Regions from separate parts of the Tigheibacillus halophilus genome, predicted to be linked through region 2. Evidence: a T-box and tRNA genes for the amino acid it is inferred to sense, from the RefSeq annotation. Region 2 holds a T-box; the other holds one or more tRNA genes.

Region 1 (15,190 bases), on a different contig from region 2:
TGCATGCGTCAAAAATTTTTCTTACCTACGATAAGCAAATCTCTCTTCATTCCATCTAAATCAGCAACTTCTGGTAAGTGAGCCCACTTCTCAAAACCAAAACTTGAAAACAGTTTAATACTTGGCTCATTATGCGCGAAGATAAATCCAGGTAAAGTATCAATCTCCAACTTGGGACAAGCCTCAATTACTTTGGCTAAGGTCTTTTTTCCAAGACCTTTACCTCTAGCGTATTCATTCAAATAAATACTGATTTCGGCAGTCCTATTATATGCTGGTCTGCCGTAGAAAGACTGAAAACTTACCCAGCCATAAATTTCACCTCCACATGCAACAGCCCATAAAGGTCTTTTGTTGGGAATATGGTCCTCAAACCAATCCAATCTATCGTTTCTGCCAAAATCTAAAATCCTCATAAAATAAGGCAGTCGGTTAATAAATTAGTAATCACATGTTAAACCCACAGTCAGTCAACATTCTTTGTAATTTTTGCCTAAATACGGAACCTGCTCCACACCGTTTCACCCTATAAATGAATACTATTGCTTTGCTTTTAAGCAATCACGTCCCGATGGTATTATCGATCCGCCAGTCGTAGTTCATAGCTATTTTTTACAGTAAATCTCTATTCTTTTTGAATGAACGCTTTAAAGAAATAAAGCTTGAAAAGAACCAAATTAAGCCAACGCTAAGTAGTAAGCCAATCATATTTAGCCATTCACTACGTACATCGGGAACTCCGCTCCAAATTATATACATCAATGCAAAAATAACGACAAAGCTGATAACCCTGACAAATATTACTTTCAGTTCTTTCTTAAATGCTTTTTCTGTTGCAACATCAGTGTATTCAATCCCAGACACAATATATCTTGCAGTGATGTAAAAAAGGAAAATGGCAATAGATGACAATAAAACAATTCCTGCATCCAAATTAAAAAAGGTGTTGCAGATCATCATGATAATAAGCGATATAACAAGGATTATTGCACCTTCTGAGTAGAAATACAACATCTTTTGTTGTTTATATTCATCATCAGGTAGTAAAAAACATATCCAGGATTTCATCTTTATTCAACCTCCCAAAATAATTCATCTAACGTTTTATTCAGTGCTTTTGCTAAAGCTATACAGAGGTTTAAACTCGGGTTATATTCCCCCTTCTCAATGAGTCCAATTGTCTGTCTAGTGGCACCAGCCTTTTGAGCTAATTCCTGCTGGTTCATAGATAATTTTATTCGTGTTATTTTCACGTTATTTTTCATCAAGTCACCTACAATAAGAAATATATATATAACAAATGTTAGTTATATATTACATTAAGTGTATCAAAAGTCAATATGGAGCTATCCATCGCATACAGGGAGAAATGATCGGGCTACTGTTTCTGAAAAGCCTGCACCTTTATTTAGAAAAAGAAAATATGTAACTTTGCCTCCTGTTCTACCTATCAATATGAAGTAGAAGGGTCCCCACAAATGGGAGGGCCCTTTTTCTTGGACTTATTCAAAAATCCCGTTGTTTTTGAAACAATTTCAGTTCTTTACTGATAACCTATTCAGTTTGATGTCATTTTTTTATTATGCATTAAGAATAGTAATGTTTCTTCAAGGCCTTTTTTGAAGGGAGTAGCTGGTACGGGGCCAATACGTTTTTCATATTTTTCCCCATTCAAAACAAATCCTTCTTTAGTAAGGTACATAATCTCCACCACTTCTCTCATAAACGGATCAAAAAACCCGATGAAACCAATAGCACTTTTATTTAGAGGGATAATCATCTTATGATTTCCAGTTACCTTACGGGCTATCTGAATAATTTCCTTCCCTGATATCATTCCTCCACCAGGTATATTCCAATTTTCTCCATAAGCATCGTCTTTTTCTGCGATATTTACAATCATCTTAGCTGCATCTGGTAAATATACATATTCCCGTGCCGTACTCATATTGCCAATAAAAATTGAAATCTTTTTAGCAGCCATCCCTTCTAACGTGGGCTGCAAATAGGAATTCTGGGAAGTAGCGCCATAATAATCCGGCAATCTTACAATTAATGCTTCTGCATTCTTCCATTTGTTACTAAATATTAATTTCTCAAATTCCACTCGTAATTTACCTTTTTTCGTATGTGGCTGTTTTGGATGATTTTCATCCCCTTTTGCGACTTGATGCCCGTAAACATAGATCCCATCTACAATAACAATCTTTGTCTTCAGCGTATCTGCTGCTTTCATTACACTTTCTCCAAGTAAATGAAGCTTTGCCTCCATCTCTTGATATTTAACGTTAGCACATTGGAATATAACGTCTGCGTCTTTTGCTGCGGCAATAATAGTTCGGTAATCAAATATATCGCCCAGTTGGTATGACAACCGTTGATCAAAATTGTGGTTCTCCATTAATGTTTTCAATTTACTTTCAGAACGCCCGAAAGCAATGACCTCTGCTTGTCTTTCCAGTAATTCCGAAACAATAGCCTGCCCAGTTCCACCAGTTGCTCCTAATACTATGGCAGTTTTCATCATCTCATCCCCTTTCAATTAGTGATTAATCAATAAATAAACTTGAGTGAAAAAACCGATGATAATTCGTCATCGGCTCTGTTCATCGTCAATAAGTTCAGGTAAATCCATAAAAAAGGAAATGTTACAGAGTATTCCCCTTGCCAAGAAGGTCGTGACTTCCCGATTCGCATTTGGAATTCCTGCAGCATGAAATCTTTCCAGCGTATAACTTTTAATACGGGATAAGCCTCTCCTCATAGATTGTTGTACTGCCTCTTCTGTCACTGAAAAACCTATGACCTGTAATGAAATTTCATTGGGGTTTGATTCAGACAATTCTTCATATGCGGCAACCATATTGGTGACCAGATGGTCTGGGGCAGCCTCTACATTTTCAAAAGTTTGAAGGATTCGTTCAAATGCTCTATCTAACGCTGCAATAAACAACTCTTCTTTTGTTTTAAAAAATTTAAAGACATAAGGTTGAGATATGCCCGCTTTTTCTGCAATGAGCGCAGTAGTTGTATTATAATAACCTCTTTTCGCAAAAACTTCCAAACCCGCCTCGAGAATGTCTTCTTTACGATTTTCCTTTTTTGGTCTAACCATGCATAAACACCTGCTCACAGTTAATTATTGATTGATCAATTACATAATAACTGACTCTAATATCTAATTCAAGTGTTATACTTTAAATTTTTAGGGAAAAGCTTGTAAAATGAAAAGGATTTTATTATTTGCTGAGGCGTCATGACCCCCCGCCATAGAAACTTCCCCAAACGCTTTTATTTTTTATAATTGATGGACCCCCTTAATTTCCATAAATTGGAACGAATAATATCTTTGTCAGACCGCACATTGAATCGTCCCCGCGATCCCCTCGTGTGGTCTGTCTATTTGTATATTAAAAGCGCCAAGTTAACTGGCAGGCATGGAAATCCTGGGACAGAAGCACATTAAATACCTGTATCTTAAAGGGAGCCACATATAATCATGAAAAAGAAATTTGGAAAGTAAGGATATATTTTTTTGCTTCGTTTACAACTATCTGATTTTTAATATTAATTTTCCTTTTGCTTTTCCTGACTCTGAATATTCCATCGCTTTTTGGGCGTCTTCAAAAGGAAATACGCTATCAATTATAGGTTTTATCTTACCAGTCTCAACAAAATTTGCGATTATACGCAATTGCTCTCCACTTGGCTTCATAAACAAAAATGTATATTGAACATTATGCTTTCTTTCAAGCGCAGTAACTTTATGACTTGCCGCTGAAAACAACAACGTTTTTAAAAATCCGGAACCATATTCTTTACCAAAACGAGCATTCGGTAATCCCGAAACGGAAACAATTTTTCCGCCACTTTTTATCACTTTAAACGATTTTTCGAGTGCCCTGCCCCCAAGTGTATCAAATGCCGCATCATAGTTTTTCAATATCTCTTCAAATTTTTCTGTTTTGTAATTTATAATTTCATCTGCACCAAGAGATTTAACTAAATTTGTACCAGCTTCACTGGCAGTCGTAGCGACAGTGGCACCCATTAATTTGGCCAGTTGAATAGCGAAGGTACCGACACCACCCGCCCCAGCTTGAATGAGAATTTTTTGCCCCTTTTGTAGTTGCAAAATGTCTTTTAAGGCTTGGTAAGATGTTAGCCCAACCAGCGGGATCGATGCTGCTTCTGGAAAACTCAAATTTTTAGGTTTTAAGGCGATATCATTTTCATGAATAGCAATGTATTCAGCAAAAGTACCGATTCTACTCTTACGTGGGCGTCCGTATATGTCGTCACCAACTTTAAAACGAGTCACTTTTGCACCAACCTTCGCCACAACACCAGAAAAGTCATTTCCTAAGATAAGAGGCATTTTATATTTGATTAACAATTTCACTTTCCCATCGCGTATCTTAAAATCAACAGGGTTAATACTAGCTGCATGAATTTCTGCGAGTACCTCATATTCACCAATTTCAGGTGTGGCTACTTCTGCCAAACGCATTGGAACTTTCCCATACCGATCAATCACCATTGCTCTCATAGTCTATACCTCCAGATAATGTATGTTTACACGCCATCAATTCAATAAAAATTCTGCATAAACTTATCAATATCCAATACAAGCGTCCTTAATAAACCTAATTCTGTACGTACATTAATATAATAAAAGTTTTTTGTCCCTTCCTTACGCATTAAAATAACACCAGCATCTCGTAAGACCTTCAGATGATGGGATACAGCAGGACGAGAAAGATGTGTTTGTTCAGTGATTTCACCCACACGCAATCCTGTTTGGCAATCCGTCCCCATCAGAACTAGCAAGATCGATTGACGGGTTTCATCACCAATTGCCAATAGTACTTTTTGGCAATTCATAAAATCCTCTTTGATCATTTTTAGTTGGTCCTGTTTATTCATTCAGTAAAACACCTCCAACGATTAGTTTAATCGTTTAATTTGATGAACCTAGTTACTGAATACAACAATATACGATTGTTATGTTAGGTGCAATATGGAGAAAGCAAATCGAGACGAATATATATTAGAGCGAAGAATCCTCATTAACCTTACAGTGGGCTGAAGAATTGCACTGCCATCTTTATTCAAGTCTAATAGATAGCGTCACAGTGGATCATGCTCTTATGTGAGGCACGGTGAAGGGCATCTTATATTTGGAGTACGTTCTAAAAAATCATTTAATTTTTATTTTGCGGGATACTTTATTCGTCATTTGTACAGTAGTATATATCTTTAAGGAAGATTATATTGTCTTTAAGTTCTTCTAATTCAGCATTTTTCGTAATACCCTCGAAAAACCCATGAGCAACACTAGCACCCTTTATAATTTCTTGTAAAAAAGGATTCTTTTGTAAAGCATAACTTTTTGAAGTTCCTTTTGCATAAGATCGGTCGTGCACTGTTAAAATAAAAAAATCACTCTTTTTATCCATGCTAAGTTCGTACGGAGAATCGAATATAAAAGTTAAGCGCTCGGCGCCTTCACAGCAACTTCGAGTCAGGGCCAGTAATTCAACCCAAGTGGAAATGACGTCAGCAGTTTCATGTTCCAAATCTAAAATAGGTGTTTCTCCGTTGCGCAATAAAACGACCCCTGGAACGAATCCAGTATGGTTATCCTTCAAATGGGACTCCGTATACTTTTTTGCATTAATATTGCTGAGCGATACAATATATTTTTCTGGACGCCTCGTATAATCACTGGGTAAATCATCATCCAACAGTAACGTTGAAATGAGCGTATTTGTATGTACAGTAATCATTATGTGAAGCCCTCCTTTTTGAGTTTATCTCTTCAAATATGCTGAAAACAACTACTGCAAGAATTAAGTGCCAAATGGGTCGGTACCGCCTTAGCAAGGGCTCTTTTTATTATTAAACAATTGTGCGCTTTAATAGAATAAATGGGATATATCTCAATCTCAACATGACTGAATTGCCGTTGAACTGACACCCCATTTGTCTATGGCATTCGGCCAAATAAATTTATTTAAAACAAAAATAAAAAGCCCTTCCGTTACGGAAGAACTTTTTATCATAAATTAAGATTTAACAACGTTAGTTGCTTGTGGTCCACGGTTACCTTCTTCGATATCGAAAGAGACATGTTGACCTTCTTCTAAAGTTTTGAAACCATCGCCTTGAATTGCTGAGAAGTGTACGAATACATCGTCTCCACCTTCAACTTCGATGAAACCGAAACCTTTGTCTGCGTTAAACCATTTAACTGAACCTGTGTTCATATGAAATTCCTCCATTGTGCATAGAAGCACGTTTATTCCTTTGGTTGTTCTGATAATAATTCAAGACGATGATAAACATTTTAAGTTATGACATAGATCCTGTATTGCTAACACGAACAATTAAGTAACTTTAGTATAACATATATCAATTTAAAAAGATACTGTTCTTTTTGCATTCACAGAAATTCCTCTTATACGATTATTGCAACCAACAACGCAAGCCCCGATGTTCTTTCAATTGCTTGCATAAATGTACATGACCATACATATTCATTTCATGCTTATAATGGCGCTTTGTACGTGTTTCCATGATGTAAGATGGGTCAGCATTTAGAGAGAACGCGCTAATTTTCCAAAAGAGCAGCTGTGGGAAATGGAACAGCATTTTTCCCCTTGTGCCACGAAAACGGTGAACCCTCCCATCCATCAAGTATTGCACCTGATGGAAACGTTTTTCGAAACATCGATAAGTGTTTGGGGAAAATATTTTCAAATTGTTATTGACTTATAAGCAAAATCTGCCTATAATAAATTGTGTTGGACAACTACATACGATTCCGTAGCTCAGCTGGGAGAGCGCTACCTTGACAGGGTAGAGGTCGTTGGTTCGAGCCCAATCGGAATCATCTTGATATAAAGCGACTCTTGAACATTTCAGGAGTCGCTTTATTGGTCTATGAAGATTTTTTTGCCCACATTGTTAACAAGTGGTTATCAATACTGCCCCCCTAAATGTTTCTAGTCTCGAATCAATCTTTTGGTATCACCTTTAAAATTAGCTTATAATTAATAACAAATGAAAGGTCCTGCTGACAACTTGGGGGGTTCCGCGTGAAACATGTGCTTGCTTTTTTGCGTCCATATAGATTACACATGACCATCGCATTCAGTCTGACGATGGTCGAATTGCTCGTTGAGCTACTTCTGCCCTTCTTTCTTGGGAAAATGATTGATGCCGGGGTCGTCCATCAGGATATCAATAATATTCTGATGTGGGGCAGCATCATGATCGGGATGGCGTTTCTTGCGTTTATCGCCGGTATCATCAATTCCTTCTATGCATCACACACAAGCTATGGTTTTTCGTATGACATTCGGAAAAAATTATTTGAAAAGGTGCAATCTTTTTCTGTAGCCAATTTGAATATGTTTCCTACTTCCGGCCTTGTTACACGATTTACCAATGATGTCCGACAAGTGCAAAATACGATTTTCATGGTGTTGCGCATCATGTCTAAGGCTCCGCTGCTTGTTATCGGCGGTGTCGTCATGGCTTTCATCGTCAATGTGAAGCTTGCATCCATTTTTATTATCACGGTACCTTTATTGATTATATTTTTGTTATGGATATTCAAGAAAGCATCCGGTTATTTTGATAACCTCCAGCATAAAGTTGATAACGTCAACATGGTAATGCAGGAAAATTTGGCTGGCATGCGCCTGATCAAGGCATTTTTCCGGCGTAACCATGAAGAAAAACGATTTGTAAAAGCCAATCGGCAACTGGCAGACGTCACGAGCCATACGGTCCGTTTTGTGGAATCTTCTATGCCTGTGTTGCTTTTTATCATGAATGTAAGCTTGCTGTTCATCTTATGGTTTGGGCACAAGCAATCCATAGCAGGAACAATTGCTGTTGGTGACGTGGTAGCTGTCATTAACTATGCAATGCGTGTATCGATGTCCATTTCCATGTTCACCTTTATCATTATGGGATTTTCTCGGGCCAAGGCATCTGCAGAACGAATCAACCACGTGCTCAGCTCGAATAGGGATATACTGGATGCAGAATATGCCGACGAAAAGCTACATATTCAACATGGACAAATTGCGTTTCATCATGTGACATTTGCTTATTCCAAATCAACCAAACACGTGCTGCATGACTTGAGCTTTACCATCGAAGGAAAAGAAAAAATTGCTATTATCGGTGCGACTGGCGCCGGTAAGACATCACTTTTTCAATTGATCCCCCATTTATATGAGCCAATGAAGGGAATCATTGAAATTGATGATAAACAAATTAACGATTTTAAATTGAAGCATTTACGCAGGGCAATTGGGTATGTACCACAATCTCCCCTCTTGTTCACCGGCAGCGTAGCAGATAATATTGCGTGGGGGAAAAACTTTGCCAGCAAAGAAGAAATTATACAAGCTGCCAAGGATGCTCAAATTCATGAAACGATTCTTGAACTGCCTAACCAGTATGAAACCCGAATCGGGCAAAAGGGAGTCAATTTGTCGGGTGGGCAAAAGCAGCGTATTTCGATTGCACGTGCACTGATCCGCAAGCCCAAAATACTGATGCTTGATGACAGTACAAGCGCATTGGACCTTACAACAGAATCGAGACTCTTAAAAGCTATCGAAAAATACCATTGTACGACATTGATCATTACACAAAAAGTTTCAACGGCCATTCGCTCAGACAGGATATTTCTGTTAGATGAAGGCAAGCTGAGTGCTCAGGGCACACATGAACAGTTACTGGAAAAATCACCGCTTTATCGAGAGATAGCTGCCTCACAGCTGGGAGAGGAGCATATGCATGCTGAGTGATAAACTGAAAGCGCCCTTTCAATACGACAAAATTGCTGTAGAAGAAATTGCTGTGCAGAAAAAACGCGCAAAAGACACCAAGGGAACGGTCAAACGCCTGAGTGGATATTTAACCAAACAAAAGGGCTGGCTTACATTGGTAATACTTATGGTTATCAGCAGTACAGTACTTGGATTGTTGGGACCCTATTTAATCGGAAGCGCTATAGACCAATTTATCGTGACAAAAGAAACGAAAGGTCTCGCTGTTTTGATCATTTGGCTGATTTCCATCTATTTGGGCAATTCGCTAGCCATTTTCTTACAGAACTATTGGATGGTAGGCATTGCTCAGAACACAGTGTATACATTGCGGGAGCAACTGTTCAAACAATTCCACCTTCTTCCAATCGCTTATTTTGACAAGCGACAACATGGTGAATTGATGAGTCGCGTAACCAATGATATCGACAATGTCAATAACACTTTGAATCAGTCGGTCATCCAAATTATTTCCAGTGTGCTTACATTAGTCGGAACGCTTGCTGTCATGCTTACGCTTAGCCCGCTGCTGACACTTGTCACAGCGGTCATCATCCCTGTCATGCTTGTGTCCATCCGTTGGATCACAAATCGGACGGGTCCATTATTCAAACTGTTGCAAAGCCACATTGGAGAGATGAACGGTTACGTAGAAGAAATTGTTTCCGGCCAGCACGTTGTCAAGGCATTTTCTCAAGAAGACCGGGTGTTGAGTGAATTTGACGAACGCAACAGCCGTTTACGCCATGCAGGCTTCTGGGCCCAAACCATCTCGGGGTGTATTCCCAAGGTGATGAATATGCTCAATTTCTTAAGTTTCGGGCTGATTGCTCTGGTCGGCGGTTTGTTGGCCATTAAAGGTATTGTAACGGTCGGGATCATTGTCATTTTCACCGAATACGCCAGACAGTTCACCAGACCCCTGAATGAACTGTCCAACCAATTCAACATCCTTCTCTCTGCTATCGCAGGTGCGGAACGTGTTTTTCAAGTCATTGATGAAACTCAGGAAGAAACCGACGAAACGAACGCGATGGAAATGACAAAAACGAATGGCAAAATTGAATTTGAGAATGTTGGATTTGCATATGAAAAAACTCCGATTTTAAAAGGTATCAGCTTTACCGCTCATCCAGGTGAATCAATTGCCTTTGTCGGACACACTGGTGCTGGAAAAACAACCATCATCAATCTGATTGCCCGATTCTACAATTATGATTCGGGAAAAATAACGCTTGATGGCAGGGATTTAAAACAAATCACAAGGAAAAGCTTGCGCAGCCACCTTGGTTTTGTGCTCCAGGATTCTTTTCTTTTCCACGACACAGTAAGGGAGAATATTCGTTATGGCCGATTGCATGCGACGGATAAGGAAGTAATCAATGCAGCAAAACAAGCTAATGCCCATCATTTCATCATGCAGCTGCCAAAAGGTTATGATACAGTTTTAGATCAGGAAAACAGCGGAATCAGCCAGGGACAGCGGCAGCTTCTGGCAATTGCAAGAGCTTTTATCGCCGAGCCAGAAATACTGATTTTAGATGAAGCGACGAGCAATATTGATACCATAACGGAATTGCATATCCAGGAAGCATTGCAAAAATTGATGGTTGGCAGAACAAGTTTCATTATCGCTCACAGATTGAACACGATCCAGCAGGCAGATAAAATTATCATGATGGCCCACGGAAAGATAGTGGAACAAGGCAGCCATCAAGAATTACTGGAAAGAAAAGGCGATTATTATGAACTTTACCATAGCCAGCTCCAGGAATCGGCAGGATAACATAAAACACACAATAACCGAACAAAGCGTGATGCCAAACAAGGTGGTTTGGCATCACGCTTTGTTAATTCTGCTCGGGATCGCCTCCCTCACTTCTTCAAAGCATCTATAAATGAAATACATTTTTCGGCGATCAATGCTTTATCATGATCAAGCGTGGCCACATGATAACTATTATCAAGCATAATCAAAGCACGATTTTTAGATTGAATCGAATCAAAGATATCCCTGGAATTCTCCGGAGGAACGACATGATCCTCCACGGACGAGAAAACCATTGCAGGTGCAGTGATTTTACCTAGATCTTTTTTCACCATTTCAGTTAGTTTGATGATTTCTCCCATCGATCTCACTGGTGTTTTTTCGTAAGCCAATTCTTTGATCCCGCGCTGCTTAATATCTGAACCGATTCCTGCAATGAATCTTGTATTTGTATCTTTCAACTGTTCATACTGCAGCTTCAGCTCCGGCATCTCTACGGCTGCGTTGATTGGCATGATTCCTCTGATATCAGGATGATTTTCAGCCAGATATAATGTTAATGTACCACCCATAGAAAGACCCGTTATAAAAATCAGATCACATGTATTTTTCAATTTTTGCAGACCATTTTCCACGGAATCAATCCAATCCTGATGGGTAGCTTTTTCCATATCCTCTGGAGCAGTACCATGACCCTTTAACCTTGGTCCATATACAGTGAATCCCTGGTTCGCAAATTGCTCGCCTAAGTAGCGCATGCTTTGCGTTGAGCCGGTAAAACCATGAATGACAAGGACACCGATATGATTACCTTTAAAATAAAACGCTTCTGCTTCCTCCATTACCTGAAAATCTGACATTGCCATCCTCCTCCAAATGTTCTGTCTATCTACTTTCATTCTATCAGAAATTTACGATTGATTCTCGAATAATCCCATTTGCTGACCACGTTACAACATTGAGGCCTGCCCCCGGCAGTGCATTTTTTGTCATTTCATGGTACGATTTTCATAAATAACTTCTTCCCGTCAGGTGTACCGTGTTTCCCAAGTGGGAAAGTTGTATTAGAGGTGAATCTTTTGCGCAGAAAAGGTAAAATGACAGAACATAAGATAGACAGTGTCTATTTAAAGGAGACTATGACACTGAAAATCTACCAATCAGAAAATTATTCAAGCCTATATAAACAAAATTTATGCATCATGCAGGATGGCAACGATTACTATCAGCTTGGAAGAGCAGCAACCTTCAGTGACAGGCTGCATGAAGCTCGAAAAATGGAAAACACTGTTTTCGCCGGAATTCACTACAAAGATAAATTTGACCGCAGAAAAAAATACCATCCCGATGGTGCGGAACAAAATAACTATGTTAAATTTTTGGCAAAGGAGGTCGTTCCCTTCCTGGATGATCTGCTCCCCACCTACTTAATGGGGCAGACACGCGCGCTATTGGGAGATTCGCTCGCGGGAACCATCGCATTGATGACAGCCCTGAAGTATCCACACACATTCGGAAAAATCATTATGCAGTCTCCCTATGTCGATGAAAAAGTGTTGCAAGCCGTAAAGGATGCACCTGCGATGGATGGTCTGAAAATTTATCATACGATCGGTACCGCTGAAACAGATGTGACAATGACAGATAACAAGCGTGCTGATTTTCTTGCTTCAAACAGACGGCTGCACGATGCGCTTCAAGCGAAGAATACCAGCTATTACTATCGTGAATTGCCTGAGGGCGAGCACACTTGGAAATATTGGCAAAATGACTTATCAAATGCACTGACTACCATGTTTGGGTCAGACTGATTTGAATTTTTTGAAACAGTTCGATAAATATTACTGCAAGAACGGTTCTTTTTGTTATAATAGTAAGTACCAATCATGCTTTTAAATATATTTATTTTACAGATCAAATGATTTCATTAAAAACAGGAGGTAAACAAAAATGAAATATGGTATCGCATATTTTCCAAGCAAGCAAATCCAAGATGAAGTAAATTCATACAGAAAACGCTATGATTCCCATTATGCGCTGATTCCTCCACATCTTACTTTAAAGGAAAGCTTCACAGCAGATGATGCTGAGATTGAGAGCCTGATTCCCGAATTGAAGAAAATCGCCAATGAGACGGACCCATTCAATATCACCATCAATAAGGTCAGTTCTTTCGCACCGATTTCTAATACAATATACTTGAAGATCAACCCGTCACCAGAATTGCAAACACTGTTTGATAAGCTGCATAGCGGTAAATTTTCCGATGATGCAGATCATCCATTTGTGCCGCATATCACGTTAGCGCAGGATCTGGTCGACCAAGAGTACTCTGATGTATTTGGAAGTTTGAAGATGAAAAAATATGATCTTGGTGATGAAGTCGATCGTTTCCAATTATTGTATCAACTGGACAACGGTTCGTGGACAGTATATGAAACGTTCGTATTCGGGAAGGAATTCGTATGAACATCATCAAAGTAACGTCCGAAGCTGAACTGAAACAGGCTTTCGACATCCGCATGAAGGTTTTTGTTGAAGAACAACATGTGTCTCCTGAAATCGAATTGGATGAATTCGATCAGACGGCCACTCACTTCATCGGGGTGGAAGATGACGTAACTGTCGCTGCAGGCAGATTCCGCATCATTGGCGACCACGGTAAACTAGAACGTATCTGTGTCCACAAAGATTACAGGAATCAGTCTCTTGGCAAACAAATGATTGCTGCAATGGAAAAAGAACTTGCTAACCAGCATATTCATAAAGCAGAGCTGCATGCGCAAACCCATGCACTCGGCTTTTATAAGAAGCTCGGATATAAAGTTGTTTCAGAGGAATTTATGGACGCAGGCATTCCACATGTTTCCATGGTAAAAGAACTTTCCACTAAACAAGCTGAATCAGCATGTTAAATTCTGCACATCTTACTAAATGAAGAATCTGCCATATTTGGCCGGATTCTTTTTTTCTTTGTCTCGGTTCCCTGTTGCGAATGACTGGCTCTGATTTGGGCAGTCTAATCGTAGTGAGTCAGGAGGAGAGTGAAATTAGAAGTGATAATGAAATATGTTTTTATGTTCATTGATTCTGTTTTCGGTTTCATCGCGCTTTTCGTTTTAACAAAGGTATTGGGAAAAACACATATGTCACAGCTTACTCCGTTTGATTTCATTTCTGCTGTCGTATTAGGGGAACTTGTCGGGACCGCCCTGTTTGATAAAAACAGTGGGATCACTGAAATCGCATTTCTTGTATTAATTTGGGGCGGAATGCTCTACATAGTGGAAATCATCACAATGAAATTTAAAGGGACGCGTTCTTTTCTGGAAGGACGACCTTCTATACTCATCCATAATGGAAATATCATTTTTGAAGAACTGAAAAGAAACCGCGTCGATATCGATCAACTCCAGCATATGCTGCGCAATAAAGATGTTTTTTCCGTACAAGAAGTCGAGTATGCAATTTTGGAAACGAACGGCCAGCTTTCCATTTTGAAAAAGGCACCGTATCAAACCCCGAATAAAAAGGATTTGAATGTCTATCCAGATCCTGTATTTTTGCCATCAACCATTATCTCAGATGGTGAAATCATTCACGATACACTTAGGGAAAAAAATCTGACCGAAGAATGGCTGTATCAGGAATTGCAGCGCCAAAATTTCTCCAACGTAGAGGATGTATTGTACGCGGAGTACACTGAAAACAAGAAATTATATGTTCAGCCTTACGTTGAGCAAGCTAAACGTGATGATTCAGATTAAACTATTCCGCTAAAATGAATTCCTTTCCCTGTAAACTGAGCATATGACTGGCTGATCTGCTGATTATGCCGGTCAAGTGCCTCAGAATGGTTTTTCCTTTGTTCAGGGACTGCACCCTTCACCTCTTCATATTGTGTTTCTAATATTGTTTTGAAGGGCTTTTCGATAGGATATTTGTCTTTTGTTCTGTTGCTGATACACTGTTGATAATTTTCATATTGTTCAAAACGGATCGGCAATATATAGCCCATGTCTTCTCCTCCATCCTGCTTTATTTATATAATTCGAAAGTTACAAATACTTTTTGGCTGTCGCTTTGCAAAAAAAATTTCCTATTCTTGTTTACCCTTTTATCGTGAAAATGAAACTATCCTTCGAATTTTTTTTCCAAGTCCCGCATGAAATCCGCAACGCCGCCTGTTTCCTTCAAAAAATCCGTATGCCATTCCCCCATGTTTTTTTCCAGTTCATTGATATTTTTCTCATGGCGATCAAACATTTCTTCGTGCTTTTGAAGTTGGCGTTCCAAGTTTTCCATTCTCTTTTGCAACGGCAACGATTTTTTGCTATTTTCTCCTGCCATTTTTGCAGATAACCTCCCTATCCATATGAGTCACTAAACTCATACTGTTAGCACTGACTCTCCAGTTCATCCTTTCATAGTGATAGCCTCTACATAAAAAGCAGCTGATTGGCAGCTGCTTTGCGAATGATCATGCAGAAGCTTTTCAGAGGCTTATCTCAGCCAAAATGGACGATGCGGTTCTGCCTGGCCGTTTCCAGCATCCATCACTTGATTTTGG
Region 2 (15,190 bases):
AAGAAAAACTGGCGGTTGCAGCAGCAAAAACGATTGATGCGGATTTTGCAGGGATCGATTTACTATTTGGTAAAACAAGCCCGGTTGTTTGCGAAATCAATTCAAATGCTCATATTAGGAATCTGCTTAATTGTACAGGGACCAATGCCGCAGATTTTATTGCAGATCATGTACTGCAATCAATACAGTCAGAAGGAGTTAGCCAATGAAAACCACAGGCTGGTTAATATACCGAAAAGACGATGCAGTTAAAAACGAATCGTTCATCCGCTGGTTTATGGAAGAGGCAAACAACCAAAACATCACATTACTGCTGATCCTTCGTGAGAATTTGGAAGTTGGTATTCATCACAACCGTTTTACCGCCAGCTATCAGCAAAAGACAATCCAAATCCCGACACTTGCCATCGTCAGAACCATTGAGCCCCAGCTAAATTTTATCCTGGAACAAATGGGGATACAGGTTTACAATTCATCCGAAATTTCCCGGATATGCAATCATAAAGGGTTGACTCATTTATATGTACAAATGCTAGGTATTCCAATGGTGGATACTATTTTCACCAAAACGGACTGTCTGACTGAAACTCCCCCCATTCCTTTTCCTTTAGTTGTCAAAGAAGTTGCTGGCAGAGGGGGCAAGCAGGTACATTTCCTCCCTGACCAACAAACTTGGCAGCATGTAACAATACAGCTTCCTCAGGGGGATGTGATCATTCAAAGCAGCGCTGATGTCCAGCCCGGGAGGGATATCCGCGTTTTTGTGGTTGGAAAGAAAATCATCGGAGCCGTCCTGCGTAAAAGCGATAATGATTTCAGAGCTAATTTCACACTTGGAGGTACTGCGGAGTGGTATGAACTAAGTCAAAGTGAAAAAGAAACGATACAAACGATCATCAATCATTTTGATTTCGGTATGGTGGGTATCGATTTTTTAATCGACCATACCGGCAGACTGCTCTTCAATGAAATGGAGGATGTTGTGGGGTCAAGGACGTTGAGTGAAGTCAGTGAGGTAAATATTCTTAAAGAATATATCAAATTGATCAAACACTCCCTAAAAATTGATAAATAAATTTCAATCAATATGCAAAAGGAATATACAACCTTTTTTCTTTTTTATTTAAAATTGTTGTCCAATATAAAAGTTTTGATACGATAAAAAACAGACTGTCCCAAAGGATTTCCCTGTTGGAAACAGTCTGTCTCGTCATCTTTCCTGCAATTCAATCAGCCGTGCTTTCACTTTCGCTTGTTTTTCAAGATAATCTTTTTCTTTCCGTTTTTCTTCCTCTACCACTGCATCTGGTGCTTTGTTAACAAATCCTTGATTACCAAGCTTCTTTTGAACACGACTGACTTCTGCAGTCCATTTGTCCAGTTCTTTTTGAAGTCTTGCTATTTCCTTGTCAAAATCGATTAGACCTTCCAGCGGGATAAAGATTTCTGCTCCTGTTACTACCGAAGTCATCGCCTTTTCCGGCACATTAACATTCGCAGCGATTGTCAAACTTTCTGCATTGCAAAACCGGTCGAGATAAATATGCTCTTCTTGCAGTTCTTCAACGATTTCTTCGTTTTCTGCCTGGATAAGAAGCGGAATTTTTTTAGACATCGGTGTATCGACTTCAGCTCTGATATTGCGCACTGATTTAATGATCGCAACCAACCGTTTCATTTCTTTCGCAGCTTTTTCATCATGGTAGTGCGCTTTGAATGCAGGCCAATTAGCAATAGTGATTGAGGGACCTTCATGCGGCAGCTGCTGCCATATTTCCTCTGTAATATATGGCATGAACGGGTGCAGCATGCGCAAACTATGATCAAGTACATAGGCCAGAACGGACCTGGTTGTTTGCTTCTGTTGTTCATCCTCCCCATATAAAGGCAATTTGGCCATTTCTATATACCAATCACAAAAATCATCCCAAATAAAGTTGTACAAATGACGTCCGGCTTCACCAAAATCGTATTTATTGGCATGCTTTGTGACGTTTTCAATCGTTTCATTCAAACGAGTGAGGATCCATTTATCAGCAAGCGTTTTGGGCTGGGATAAGTCAATGTCATCGTATGTGAAATCAGCCATATTCATTAGGCAGAAGCGTGAAGCATTCCAGACCTTATTAGCGAAATTCCAAATAGACTCCACTTTCTCCCAATAAAAACGCAGATCCTGACCTGGTGTGGAGCCGGTAAGCAAGAAATAGCGTAACGAATCCGCCCCGTATTTATCAATGACATCCATCGGGTCGACACCATTGCCAAGCGATTTACTCATCTTCCTTCCTTCCGCATCGCGGATCAGACCATGAATAAGCACATCTTTAAACGGTCTTCTGCCAGTGAATTCCTTGGACTGGAATATCATTCTCGATACCCAGAAGGTCAGAATATCGTAACCTGTCACTAATACATTTGTTGGGAAATAGCGTTTGAAATCAGCAGATTCTTCATCCGGCCAGCCCATCGTTGAAAATGGCCATAAAGCAGAAGAGAACCATGTATCAAGTACATCTTCATCTTGCTCCCAGTTTTCTATATCAGCTGGTGCAGTGTGCCCGACGTAAATTTGTCCTGTTTCCTTATGATACCAAGCAGGTATACGATGTCCCCACCAAAGCTGACGGGAAATACACCAATCACGAATGTTTTCCATCCAAAATTCATAATTATGTTCAAATCTTTCCGGAACAAAGTGTACTTTGTCTTCTCCCTTTTGCATCTCTAATGCTTGTTTTGCCAATGGTTTCATATCAACAAACCATTGTGTAGAGAGATATGGTTCAACTACTGCTCCACTGCGTTCGGAATGACCGACTTGATGCACGTGATCCTCGATTTCAAAAAGAACACCCATGTCCTGCAAATCTTTCACAATTTGCTTGCGGCATTCGAAACGGTCCAACCCTTCATATTTTCCGGCGTTTTCATTCATTGTGCCATCCTCATGCATGACCAAAACGCGTGCTAAATCATGGCGATTGCCTACTTCAAAGTCATTGGGGTCATGAGCCGGTGTAATTTTCACTGCACCAGAACCGAATGCCATATCAACGTATCTATCGGCAACGATTTCGATTTCTCTCCCCACAATCGGTAAAATGACTTTCTTCCCAATCAAGTGCTGATACCTTTCATCATTCGGATGGACAGCAACAGCTGTATCACCAAGCATTGTCTCCGGCCTGGTTGTGGCGATATCTATCGTTTCATTACTGTCTTTGATCGGGTAATGCATATGATAAAATTTCCCCTGGACTTCTTTGTATATAACTTCAATATCAGATATTGCAGTCTTCGTCTGAGGATCCCAGTTAATGATATATTCCCCGCGGTAGATCAGCCCTTTATTATAAAGGGTGACGAAAACTTCACGGACTGCTTGGGAAAGCCCTTCGTCCAACGTGAAGCGCTCTCTGGAATAATCAAGTCCGAGACCTAACTTTTCCCACTGTTTACGAATGAAAGCAGAATAATCTTTTTTCCATTCCCAGGCAGTTTTCAAAAAATTCTCTCGTCCTAAATCATAACGTGATTGACCTTGTTCCCTTAATTTCGCTTCTACTTTCGCCTGTGTTGCGATTCCAGCATGATCCATACCAGGCAGCCACAGAACATCATAGCCCTGCATTCGCTTCATACGGGCAATAGTATCCTGAATAGCCGTATCCCACGCATGCCCCAAATGCAATTTGCCTGTGACATTGGGAGGTGGAATCACAATTGAATATGGTTGCTTATCAGGATTCCCGGTTGCTTCAAAAAATTTCCCTTCCACCCAGAAGTGGTACCAATTTTTTTCAACGGTCTGTGGGTTGTATTTACTCGGAAGCGACTTATTTTCTTCCATCAGAACTCCTCCTCGACAATTTCGAAAGAACCAGCAATTTCAGGTGAACCGAATATGCAGAAAAGGCCTTTTCGTCCTGTAAAAAGGACGAAAAGACCTATAACTTTTCGCGGTACCACCTTTATTTGCCAGCATTTCGCTTGCACGCTTGAATTGATAACGGTCAGTGACCGGCTTTGCTTACACTTGGCGACACCAATTTCAGCAAAACTGCATCAAGGGCGACCTTCCAGTCAATGTTCCCAGGAGACTTCCACCAATTTCTGTCCCCTTCTCTGTATGGTTCATGAACTGTACTCTTCCCTATCATTGCATTTGAATGTTAATCTCATTTTAACGAATCAATTTACCAAAAGCAATAAATTTGTTAGGGATAACAGTGTTTTAATATATTCGCCAGATTCCTTATAAAAAATACACACATATTTGCACAAACTGCCCTGTCTGGTACATAGGATATATAAAACGGTCTTGCTAACTTTATGCTGGGCCTATCAAAAAGGATGATCGATATGGCGAGATATTACCGTTACAGATTGCCCCCTTGGGCCAGAAGATGCCTGATTATCGCGGAAGGCTGCACATTGCCAATCATGATTTTTCAGCTTATACGGACCATCTTCTTCCCAACAACTTTCGATGTGCTGCTTCTTGGTGTCTTTATCGGATTATTCGTTGCCTTCCAATTGAGGTGGATTTGATGAATCATCCGCTGAATCAGCAACTGCATGCTGTTCATCCATAAAGTGCTTGAGTGCTGTTCCGAAAAGTAATGGCCGGGCTAAATGCTGCAATTCCTGCACTTTCGAAGTCATGGAAAGACAGCTGGTTTTATCGACATAAGACCGAATCAACTGAAAATAATCATTCGGGTTCAACAGATGAATGAGCAGCATCTGACACTGTACGATATCCAGTTCATTTCTTTCCATGTAAGCAGCGAAACCTTCCAGAAATGAGTGCGGATCCGGATGATAATGCTGTGAAACTTCACCGAAATATACACTTAGATCAGCAACAGGACTGTCAAAAGAAGCACTTTCCCAATTTAAAAAGTAAACATATTTACCGCAATATATATGTTCCGGCAGTAATTTACCATGGCTTAAACTGCTTTGCCAATTAATTGTTTCATCGAGATGCTCCAACAAATCTTCAAGTATGGAATCATTCACTTCCATGCTGGCCCTCACTTGATGATATTGCGTGCATGCTAGCAATTCAAAAGGTGACATATATCTTTGATTTTCAAAAACAGTAATATATGCCTCCATTTTTTCCTTACATTTACGGCAAAACTTCAAATATTTTTGCAAGCTGTTTTTCATTTTTTCAGTCTTTAATTGTACCTTCTGCTCTGTTTTCACATGCATTTGTGCGAGTTCCTCTAAAACGCGGCGCGTGTCATGTACATTTTCATTCATTTCCAACCACGGTTGTACGTAATAGATATCATCTTGAACAAGTGTAAAAAGCTGGCCATCTTTATTCAAATATACTGGCAGAACCGTATGAATCCCCGTATGGTATGCTTGTCTGAATACCTGTTCCCAAATTTGGACAGTAGCTGGAGTCAACCGGCTCTTTTTCAATGCGAAATCTCCTGCGTCTGTACTTATTTTATATAGACGGTTTCCAATAGGCTCCACATGGTTATATACCAGATTGTAGCCAGCCAGAGCCCTCTTTGTATTCGTGTTCATATAAACTGATCACCACCTAAAAATATACCCCCTTGTTTGCTTACAAGGGGATATCAGTGTGCGTTTTTTGTTTAATGATCTTTTTTTCGCATGGGAATATACAGCAGCTGCCCCGGAGAGATATTTTCACTGTCCAGACTGTTCCTCTTTATGATATGCATGGAAGTAAGCTGATATCTTTCTGCAATGGATTCAAGCGTGTCTTTATCCTGCACGATACATAGTTTCATCTTCGTGAATTGGTCTCCTTCATCTTCTTCTCTGGATTGAAACATATCTGACAAATAACTGATATCTGCTTGCGATGCTTCCGTTTCCTCGGAATTTTCTTCCCCAGCTGCGGTCTGTTCCTCTTCCTTGTTAAGTGGCACCCTGTCAGGGTGCAAAGAGGAGGATTCTGCAGAAACATCAAAAACATTCGATGTTTCATAGGATTCATATGCCGGCGGATCACTGTAAACGGCTGATGATTCATTTGATTCATGCCCGCTTGATTCCGACTCCTGCTGTTTACCAAAAAATTCATCAAAACTCTGCGATTTTGTCCACTTCCATCTTCCATCAGATGATTCTTTCGATTCTTTCGTTTCTTCGAATGAAGTAGTATCTTTGTTTTCTGTCGCCTCAGTTTGCTCTTCTGGTAAAGATTCGTTTTCTGTTACAAACTCGGTTTGTTCAAACGGCTCTTCCCGTTCACTTGAGTAAGATTCGATGGACGCTTCATACTCCGATGATACTCGTTCAGTCGAGTATGATTCAATGGACTCTTCATACGTTGATGATTCACCATCGTTTACATGTTCAGAATGCGCCGTCAGTCCTTCGTTCACTCTCTCTCCCATCTCTGCTGTCGTGGATTCCGAACTTTCCTTTTCTTTCTTCAATTCGACACTGAAGCTATCCCATTCCTCCGTCTCCTGTTCAGTATCTCCACCTGAGTCCGGGCTTCTCTCGCTGTTTGAAATACCATGAATAGCAATATCAGCTGTCACAACTAGCTGGGCCGGATCAGGCAAAGTATAATCGAAGGATTCGATATTTACTGCCACATCATTCAAATCTGCAATCCGATATAATGGAACAGATATTTCAACGGGAAATTGATGCGAGAACATAGCAAAACCATTCTCATCTGCCTCGACAGAATCAATATAACGTAACGCTTGCTTTTCGAACGACGGTTGCATTTGTTCCACAACAGAATTGTCCACTGACCTATATTCTCCATGCAAGGCAATCACTCCCCTGATGGAAATATAATCGCCGTATGTTTGAATGGAAATTTCCGGCTCCAGTGAAATACCGGTTATTTCTGAAACCTGTTGATGATCTTCGAAATAAACAGACTCTCGTAAATCAAATTGAAATACAGATTCTCCGTTATTCAAGCTAGTTCACCCCTTTATCACATGCATTAACCCATTCTTTCATGTCAACATTATCTATATGAGTCCTTCCTGAAGGATATGCTTATCAGTGAATAATTTGGATACGAATGACGCAAAAAAAACCAGTCAGAAGACTGGCTTTTAAAAATCACTTCTCTATTTTTGAAAATGCTTTCCTGATTGCTGCAACAGTTTTTTCGATGTCTTCATCAGTATGTGCTAAGGACAGGAACAGACCTTCGAATTGTGAAGGAGGAAGGAATATGCCTTCTTCAATCATAGCGCGATAATATTGTGCGAAATAATTGAGATTGGACTGCTGTGCGGTAGCAAAGTTTGTAACAGGCACATCTGAGAAGAAAACACCGAACATGGATCCTGCCCGATTGACCTGCAATGGAATGCCAAACTCTTGTGAAGCTTGTCGATATCCTTCTTCCAGGCGATCTATTTTTTGGCTTATTTCATCATATGAAGAGGCTTTAACAGCTTTTAAAGTTTCATATCCAGCAGTCATAGCCAGTGGATTTCCCGATAGTGTTCCGGCTTGATAAATCGGTCCTGCCGGCGCTATTTTTTCCATAATCTGTCTCTTACCACCAAAAGCACCTACAGGCAGTCCGCCTCCGATCACTTTCCCAAGACATGTCAAATCTGGAGTGACATCAAAATATCCTTGTGCACAATGATAATCTACTCGAAATCCTGTCATCACTTCATCGAAAATCAGCAAAGAACCATGTTTATCAGCTAACTTACGTAATTGCTGCAAAAATCCCTCTTTGGGCGGAATGACTCCCATATTGCCGCAGACCGGCTCGGCGATAATGCCAGCAATATCTTCACCAAATTTCTCGAACGCTGCTGTCACAGCTTGTATATCGTTAAAAGGAACAGTGATGGTATGCTGCGCTACCGATTCAGGTACACCAGGGCTGTCCGGGAGGCCAAGTGTTGCCACACCTGACCCTGCTTTGATCAGCAGTGAATCACCATGGCCATGGTAACTTCCTTCAAACTTCAGGATTTTATTTCTTCCTGTATACCCGCGGGCAAGCCGTAATGCACTCATCGTCGCTTCTGTCCCTGAATTTACCATCCTTATCATTTCTATTGAAGGTACACGGTCGATAACGAATTCCGCCAATTTGTTTTCAATCAAAGTTGATGCGCCAAAGCTGGTTCCTTTTATTGCCGCTTCGCCTAGTTCAGCCACCACTTTATCGTCTGCGTGACCTAATATGAGGGGGCCCCAGCTCAATACATAGTCAATATATTCATTGCCATCAATGTCTGTAATTTTTGATCCTTTTCCGTGATCCATGAAAATCGGATCCATGTCCACTGATTTAAACGCTCGGACAGGAGAATTCACACCGCCAGGCATCAAATTGACTGCCTCTTTGTATGCATCGATTGATTCATCAAATTTTTTCATTCATTTATCACTCCAAACAACTTTTTTGAAAAACGATTACTAACCATCCAAATAGCTTTTATGTTTAATCTTCCTTCAGCCATTTGCATACATCTTTTGCAAAATAAGTGATAATCAATTCACAGCCGGCCCGCTTCATGGACAGTAAAGTTTCCATAACCATTTTTTTCTCGTCAATCCAACCATTCCGTGCAGCTGCTTTAACCATGGCATATTCACCACTGACATTATAACCCACTACAGGTATGTGGCAAAGATTGCGCACATCACGGACAATATCCAAGTACGACATAGTTGGCTTAACAATTAAAAAATCAGCGCCTTCTGCTATGTCCGTCTCAGCCTCCCGAAGCGCCTCTTCACGGTTCGCAGGATCCATCTGATATGATTTTCTATCTCCAAATTGCGGAGTACTGTCTGCGGCATCACGGAAAGGACCATAAAAAGCGGAAGCATATTTTACTGCATAAGACATGATTGGGATATTTTGAAAACCGGCTTCATCCAGTGCTTGTCGAATTACTGTCACAAAACCATCCATCATATTAGACGGTGCAATAATATCCGCCCCGGATCTTGCCTGGGAAACGGCTGTTTTAGCAAGAAGTTTCAATGATTCATCATTATCCACATCATGTTGATGGATAACTCCACAATGACCGTGAGATGTATATTCGCATAGACAGGTATCTGCAACGACAAGTAATGCCGGAGCTATTTTTTTAATCAGCCTTGTCGCCTCTTGAATAATACCCTTATCAGCAAACGCCCCGCTGCCTATTTCATCTTTGTCACTAATGACGCCAAACAATATGACAGATTTGATTCCCAGCCGGACAACTTCTTCTATTTCTTCTTGAAGGAGGTCAAGAGAAAGTTGATACACACCCGGCATAGACGGCACCTCATATTTGACGTTTTTTCCTTCGGATACAAAAATCGGATAAATGAAGTCCTCTGGCCGCAAATGATTTTCTCTGACCATCGACCGCATCGCTGCAGAAACTCGCAATCGGCGGTGTCTTTTAAAATCTGGTAGTTTGTCCATCATATATCATTCCTTTTTTCATGATAATCTTCCATGCAGGCAATCATTCCTTCTATCGTATACTCGCTTGGCACAAGTACATCTCTAAAACCCGCGGATAAAGCTTTCTGTCTTGTTGTATTTCCAATGCAAACGCAAGTAGCATTTATATTTTGCCTAAGTGGTTCATCAGCAAGCTTCTCGTATGCAGCGACTGCCGAAGGACTGGTAAAAGTGAGAAAATCAATTGGTTTGTGCTGCAATATATCGTTGAGCAATGCTTTTGACCGATCAGCAGCGATGGTCTCGTAAACTTCCAACATATCGTATGCCACTTTTTTTTTAGCCAGCTGCTTTGGCAGAATCATCCTGGACAAATTGCCGCGCACAAGCAGAGCTTTGCCGCTAATTTTAAATCGGTCCAAAAATTGTTCAGCCATATGGTCCGCATCATATATTGTAGGTATGAAATCGGCCCTGCGCCCCCCGTATTTCCGAAGTGACTTTTCCGTCTTATGACCGACAACTGCAATTTTAACATGACCGAAAGAGGAAGCAGGAATATGGTACAGCTCAATTAGTTCATAGAAATGTTTCACTCCGTTAGCACTTGTGAAAAATATCCATTCGTAGGCAGCAAGCTGTCTCAGTCGCCTTTCATTTTCCCTAGATGCCTCGCAGGAAATTTGCAGTAAAGGTACTTCAATCGGCAGGCCGCCATGAGCGCGTATCTTTTCTGAAAATGTTTTTCCCTGTTCTTTTTCCCGGGTGACAAGTATACGAGCTTGTTGCAGTGTCATGATTCATTCATATCCTCTTTCACTTCATCTACTATATCTTTAGCGCCCCGGGCAATTAATTTTCTTGCTGCATCCTGGCCAACCTTTTCCGGGTTTCTGCCACGAACTGTTTCGCGCAGGATCGTCTTACCATCGGGAGTTCCGACAAGTGCATTCAACACAACCTCTCCCTGTTCCTGATAAGCGAACCCGCCAATAGGGATTTGACATCCACCTTCTAATATCCTGAGGAAAGTACGTTCAGCAAGCACTGTTGCTGCTGTATGCTCATCGTGGATAGCAGAAAGCAAATCAACTAACTCTTTGTCCTCGGACCTGGATTCAATTGCTAAAGCACCTTGGCCCACAGCTGGAACGCATAAGTCGGCATCGAGATATTCGGTGATGATATCTTCGCTCATACCGACTCTTTTCATCCCGGAAACAGCCAGGATGATGGCATCGTAGTCTTCCTCGTGCAATTTATTGATACGTGTTTCAATATTACCACGTATCCATTTGATTTCCAGGTCGGGTCTTGCAGCAAGTATCTGTGCACCCCGTCTCAAACTGCTCGTACCCACCAAAGCTCCCTTTGGCAGCTCGGCTAGTTTTTTGCCACTTTTAGAAAGCAGGGCATCTCGGTGATCCTCCCGTTGAGGGATGCATGAGATAGTCAGTCCTTCCGGCAGTTCGGCAGGCATATCTTTCATACTGTGAACAGCAAAATCAATTTCCTTATCATACATCGCCTTCTCGATTTCTTTGACAAAAAGACCTTTCCCTCCTACTTTTGATAAAGTCACGTCGAGAATCTTGTCACCCTTTGTAACTATTTTTTTGATTTCGAACGGGTTCTCAACGCCCGCTTCCTTCAACTTTGCAATCACCCATTTAGTTTGAGTCATAGCTAAGTTGCTTTGTCTTGACCCAACTCTGATTGTACGCATCCTCATCCTCCTAGAAGTAATAATCGTTTAACTGACTGATAGGTTTACACTGAAAAGTGAAAATTTGACAGTACTGAAAATAAGAAAAAGTTGACGAGCAATATCAGAAACGCCGCGATATTGAAAATGACCAGCGATTTCCCATAATAGCCACTAACTAGCCGCAAAATAAGATAGAATACATATACAAACAAAACGAATATCGATCCGATCGTTTTTAAATCAAACCAATAAAATACTGCTCCTGAATCATAAGCCCAAGCAAGTCCTAACAAAAGCCCAATCAACAACATAGGCACACCAATAGTTATCGCCTGAAAAGAAAGTTGATCCAGTTGAGCTAAATTACCGAATCGCTTCAGCCACCTCCAGCCTTTTTTACCTTTCAGCAAACGATACTGCAACATATACATCACGGAAAAAATGAACGCTAGTGTGAAAAATCCGTAGGAAATGATTGCTGCTGCAATATGAGCTACCAGAATTTCATTGACAAAATTGACGACTGAAGTATTCATTTGCTCCCTGGCTGCAGTGACAGTATAAAGCAGCAAAATAAGAAACCCGAATATATTCGTAAACAAGACGATAAAATGGATGCGGAAAAGCCTGTTGATGATTAGCGAAAAAGCGATCAGTATCCAACTGTATATAAATAAGCTATCTGTTAATGTGCCGATTGGAAAAGCTTGGTGGACGATCATCTGCTTGCATAAAAAAACGGTTTGCATTATCCAAACCATACAAAGAAACCAAAAGGCAAATTGCTTTGCCTTTCGATTATGTTGTATAAAATCTATGAAATAGCCGATAAGGCTGAATGCATACATAAGCAGAATGCCTTCATAAAATAATTTCATGATAAACACCCCAGCATCTCTTCCTGATTAGTTGACGGGAAAACCGTCAATGGAAGGAACAGCTGTCTTTTTTGTTTGATCGAATATAGTCTGTTTTTTTTCAGCTGCTTGTGTTTGCTTGTTTTTTTCATCCTGCAGTTCATCTTCAATTCCGAAGATATGGACTAACAATGATAATTTGTCTTCTGCATGATCCAAAGCAGCCATTTCTTTTGCCTGTGTTATAGGTGTTTTCAGCAGCTGATTAATGATACTCTTCGTGTGCTTGCTGAGTACTTTTTTCTCGCGGTCAGTCAAATCAGGCATTTTTCTTTCTATACTCTGCATTGTATCAGCTTGGATCTTCAACGCCTTTTTCCGCAAAGCAGTAATAACAGGAACAACGCCAAGCATCTTGACCCATTCATTGAAAGATGCAATTTCTTTTCCGATGGATGCCTCGATTTGCTCAGCAGCTTGTTTTCGTGCAGCAAGATTTTCATCCACTATATGCTGCAAGTCATCGATATCGTATAAAAACACATTTTCCAATTCGTTGATGGCCGGATCAGCATCCCTTGGAACCGCGATATCGACGATACACAAAGGACGTCCTTTTCTTTGCTTCATGACAGGCAGCAGATCGGCTTTTTCCAATACAGTATGGGAAGAGCCAGTCGAGCTGATCAATATGTCCGCATGCAGCAGTGAATCATCTAGTTTTTCAAAAGGTGCTGCTTTTGCCTGAAACTGCTTGGCAAGTTCTATCGCTTTTCGGTGTGTCCTATTGATGACAGTGATGTCCGATGCGCCAGACCCATGCAGATTTTTCGCAGTCAATTCGCCCATCTTACCGGCGCCTATGATTAAAACTCGCTTATTATCAATGCCTCCAAATATCTTTTTGGCCAATTCTACAGCAGCATAGCTTACAGAAACGGCACTTTCGCCAATGGCAGTTTCATGTTGCGCTTTTTTGCCAAACGTGATGGCTTGTTTGAATAATTCGTTGAAAATCGTTCCTGTCGTCTGCAATTTTTGCGCAGTCAAAAACGCTTGCTTCACTTGCCCTAATATCTGGGTTTCCCCAAGTACCATTGAATCCAATCCGCAAACCAAACGCAGCAGATGGGACACAGCATCATCATTCTCTTCAATCTGCAAATAAGGTGCAAAAACATTTTTTTCAATTTGAAACCAATTTTCCATAAATTGTTTCACATAATAACGTCCTGTATGAAGCTGGTCCACGACCGCAAAAATCTCTGTCCGGTTACAAGTGGACAAAATGACATTTTCCAAAATACTTTTTTGTTCTTTCAATGTCCGCATAGCCTGGTCGAGTGTACTGTCAGAAAAAGCCATTTTCTCCCGAATCTCGACCGGAGCTGTTTTATGGTTAAACCCTACTTTAAGTACGTGCAAAAATATCTCCTCCGTTTAATAGGTGAAGAGTTTCATTCGAAAACATTCACTTGTATAATAACTATTGATACCATTACTATTGTACCACAAATCACTATTTTAAAATGTGAATAGTGTTTGAAACAATTGCTGGTATTCATTCGTATTACGTGCTATATGACGAACTTTACCACAACAATGCATGGGACTCAAGAAATCAAGCTTTGAAGGGAGATTACATGAAAAGAAATCACACTTTTGCAGGCTATCTGCTTGTTGGCATCGGTGCCTATTTTTTACTGAAACAGTTGCAAGTTCCGATATTAACGGACTTTTATTCATGGCCGACACTTCTTATCATCATCGGAGCAGTATTTTTATTTTACAGCCATACGGCTAAAGAACATGAACACTTGTTCACTGGCACGCTGCTATTGGGACTTGGTATCCATTTCCATGGCATCGCTCATTATACGTTCTGGCCGCAGCACTGGGCAATGTTTCCCCTGATTGTGGGGGTAGCGTTTCTTGTCCGCGCACTGAAAACAAAATCAGGATATCTGCCTGGAATCATCCTTTGTCTCATTTCGTTGCCTATGCTGCTTTCCATCCAACTGCCAGACTGGTTTCAACAATTATATTTGACTTTCGATTCTTTAAAAATGTATTGGCCGATCATTCTGATCGCCATCGGAATTTATATGTTGATGCGCAAAAAATAGACTGTAATATGTACTGAACCCCAAAAGGTAGCGTGAGAATCTAACTTTTGGGGTTGTTTCTATGACTAAATATCGTGAGGGATTTTACATAAAACTTGTTACTGAGTATTTGAATGGCAGTCTTGGGTATCAATTATTGAAGAAAAAATACAATACGCCCATATTATACAGGTCTTTCGCCTTTAGACAGTATGCGCATCGGCTAAGAAAAAACAGTTCACTTTCTCCATTATTGCTGATGGCCGTGTTTAATCGCTGTGCTATAATATGGAACCTAAAAATTCTTGGGTCCGCTGCTCCTGCGGATGATCGAATATCCGTTCAGGTTGACCAGACTCTACAATCCTTCCGTCGTGCATATAACAAACGAAATCAGCCACTTCCCTTGCAAATCCCATTTCATGGGTCACAACAACCATAGTCATTCCATCGTTGGCAAGCGTCTTCATTGTTGCCAGCACCTCACCAACCAATTCCGGGTCAAGCGCGGATGTCGGCTCGTCAAACAGCATCACATCGGGTTTCATAGCAAGTGACCTTGCAATAGCGACACGCTGTTTTTGCCCTCCGCTCAGTTTGGATGGATACACATCTTTTTTTTCTAAAAGACCGACTTTATCTAATAATTCCTTTCCCTCTTTCACTGCAGTTGACTTGGGAACTTTCTTCACCTGTATCGGACCTTCAATAACATTTTGCAGGACTGTCTTATGCGGGAATAGATTGAAATGCTGAAAGACCATTCCGACTTTCTCCCTGATTTTGTTCAGATTTGCCTTTTTCGGCTCAACTTGAGTCCCTTCGATCGTAATTGAGCCACTCGTTTTTACTTCTAAAAAATTCATGCAGCGAAGCAATGTACTTTTCCCTGAACCGCTGGCACCGATCAGTACAACAACATCGCTTTCCCTGACACTGAAGTTAACATCTTTTAATACATGCAGGTTTCCAAAATATTTATTCAATTTTTCCACACGAATCATTTCATTTGTCTGTTCCATTTTTTCCTCCTATTCGCTGACCGAAAGCTTTTTTTCTACATAGCTGACAACGAAGGTCAGCAATAATACCAGAATCAGATAATAGA

The links. The T-box of region 2 lies ahead of ACFSMW_RS15070 (valine--tRNA ligase). A T-box ahead of a tRNA ligase gene usually reads a tRNA of that ligase, here a tRNA-Val.
Region 1: it has a tRNA-Val gene. The T-box ahead of ACFSMW_RS15070 (valine--tRNA ligase) is inferred to sense a tRNA for this amino acid. The anticodon was not compared.

The regions. Positions count from the first base shown of each region.
Region 1 covers NZ_JBHUIZ010000003.1:342,123-357,312, reverse strand. The annotation lists partial or broken gene ACFSMW_RS02295 (GNAT family N-acetyltransferase) at 9-386, opposite strand; gene ACFSMW_RS02290 (DUF3278 domain-containing protein) at 613-1,068, opposite strand; gene ACFSMW_RS02285 (helix-turn-helix transcriptional regulator) at 1,071-1,265, opposite strand; gene ACFSMW_RS02280 (SDR family NAD(P)-dependent oxidoreductase) at 1,559-2,524, opposite strand; gene ACFSMW_RS02275 (TetR/AcrR family transcriptional regulator) at 2,594-3,115, opposite strand; gene ACFSMW_RS02270 (NADP-dependent oxidoreductase) at 3,551-4,549, opposite strand; gene ACFSMW_RS02265 (ArsR/SmtB family transcription factor) at 4,591-4,926, opposite strand; gene ACFSMW_RS02260 (hypothetical protein) at 5,229-5,789, opposite strand; gene cspD (cold-shock protein CspD) at 6,069-6,269, opposite strand; tRNA gene ACFSMW_RS02250 (tRNA-Val) at 6,823-6,895, shown strand; gene ACFSMW_RS02245 (ABC transporter ATP-binding protein) at 7,101-8,831, shown strand; gene ACFSMW_RS02240 (ABC transporter ATP-binding protein) at 8,821-10,638, shown strand; gene ACFSMW_RS02235 (alpha/beta hydrolase) at 10,728-11,480, opposite strand; gene ACFSMW_RS02230 (alpha/beta hydrolase) at 11,700-12,431, shown strand; gene ACFSMW_RS02225 (YjcG family protein) at 12,571-13,089, shown strand; gene ACFSMW_RS02220 (GNAT family N-acetyltransferase) at 13,086-13,535, shown strand; gene ACFSMW_RS02215 (DUF421 domain-containing protein) at 13,665-14,387, shown strand; gene ACFSMW_RS02210 (hypothetical protein) at 14,384-14,638, opposite strand; gene ACFSMW_RS02205 (hypothetical protein) at 14,755-14,970, opposite strand; gene ACFSMW_RS02200 (hypothetical protein) at 15,124-15,190, opposite strand, start outside.
Region 2 covers NZ_JBHUIZ010000014.1:87,689-102,878, forward strand. The annotation lists gene ACFSMW_RS15060 (ATP-grasp domain-containing protein) at 1-209, shown strand, start outside; gene ACFSMW_RS15065 (ATP-grasp domain-containing protein) at 206-1,075, shown strand; gene ACFSMW_RS15070 (valine--tRNA ligase) at 1,211-3,853, opposite strand; T-box leader at 3,934-4,172, opposite strand; gene ACFSMW_RS15075 (hypothetical protein) at 4,366-4,554, shown strand; gene ACFSMW_RS15080 (hypothetical protein) at 4,522-5,556, opposite strand; gene ACFSMW_RS15085 (LysM peptidoglycan-binding domain-containing protein) at 5,628-6,944, opposite strand; gene hemL (glutamate-1-semialdehyde 2,1-aminomutase) at 7,093-8,382, opposite strand; gene hemB (porphobilinogen synthase) at 8,447-9,430, opposite strand; gene ACFSMW_RS15100 (uroporphyrinogen-III synthase) at 9,430-10,209, opposite strand; gene hemC (hydroxymethylbilane synthase) at 10,206-11,138, opposite strand; gene ACFSMW_RS15110 (cytochrome c biogenesis protein) at 11,183-11,998, opposite strand; gene hemA (glutamyl-tRNA reductase) at 12,026-13,402, opposite strand; gene ACFSMW_RS15120 (LiaI-LiaF-like domain-containing protein) at 13,621-14,103, shown strand; gene ACFSMW_RS15125 (amino acid ABC transporter ATP-binding protein) at 14,364-15,086, opposite strand; gene ACFSMW_RS15130 (amino acid ABC transporter permease) at 15,114-15,190, opposite strand, start outside.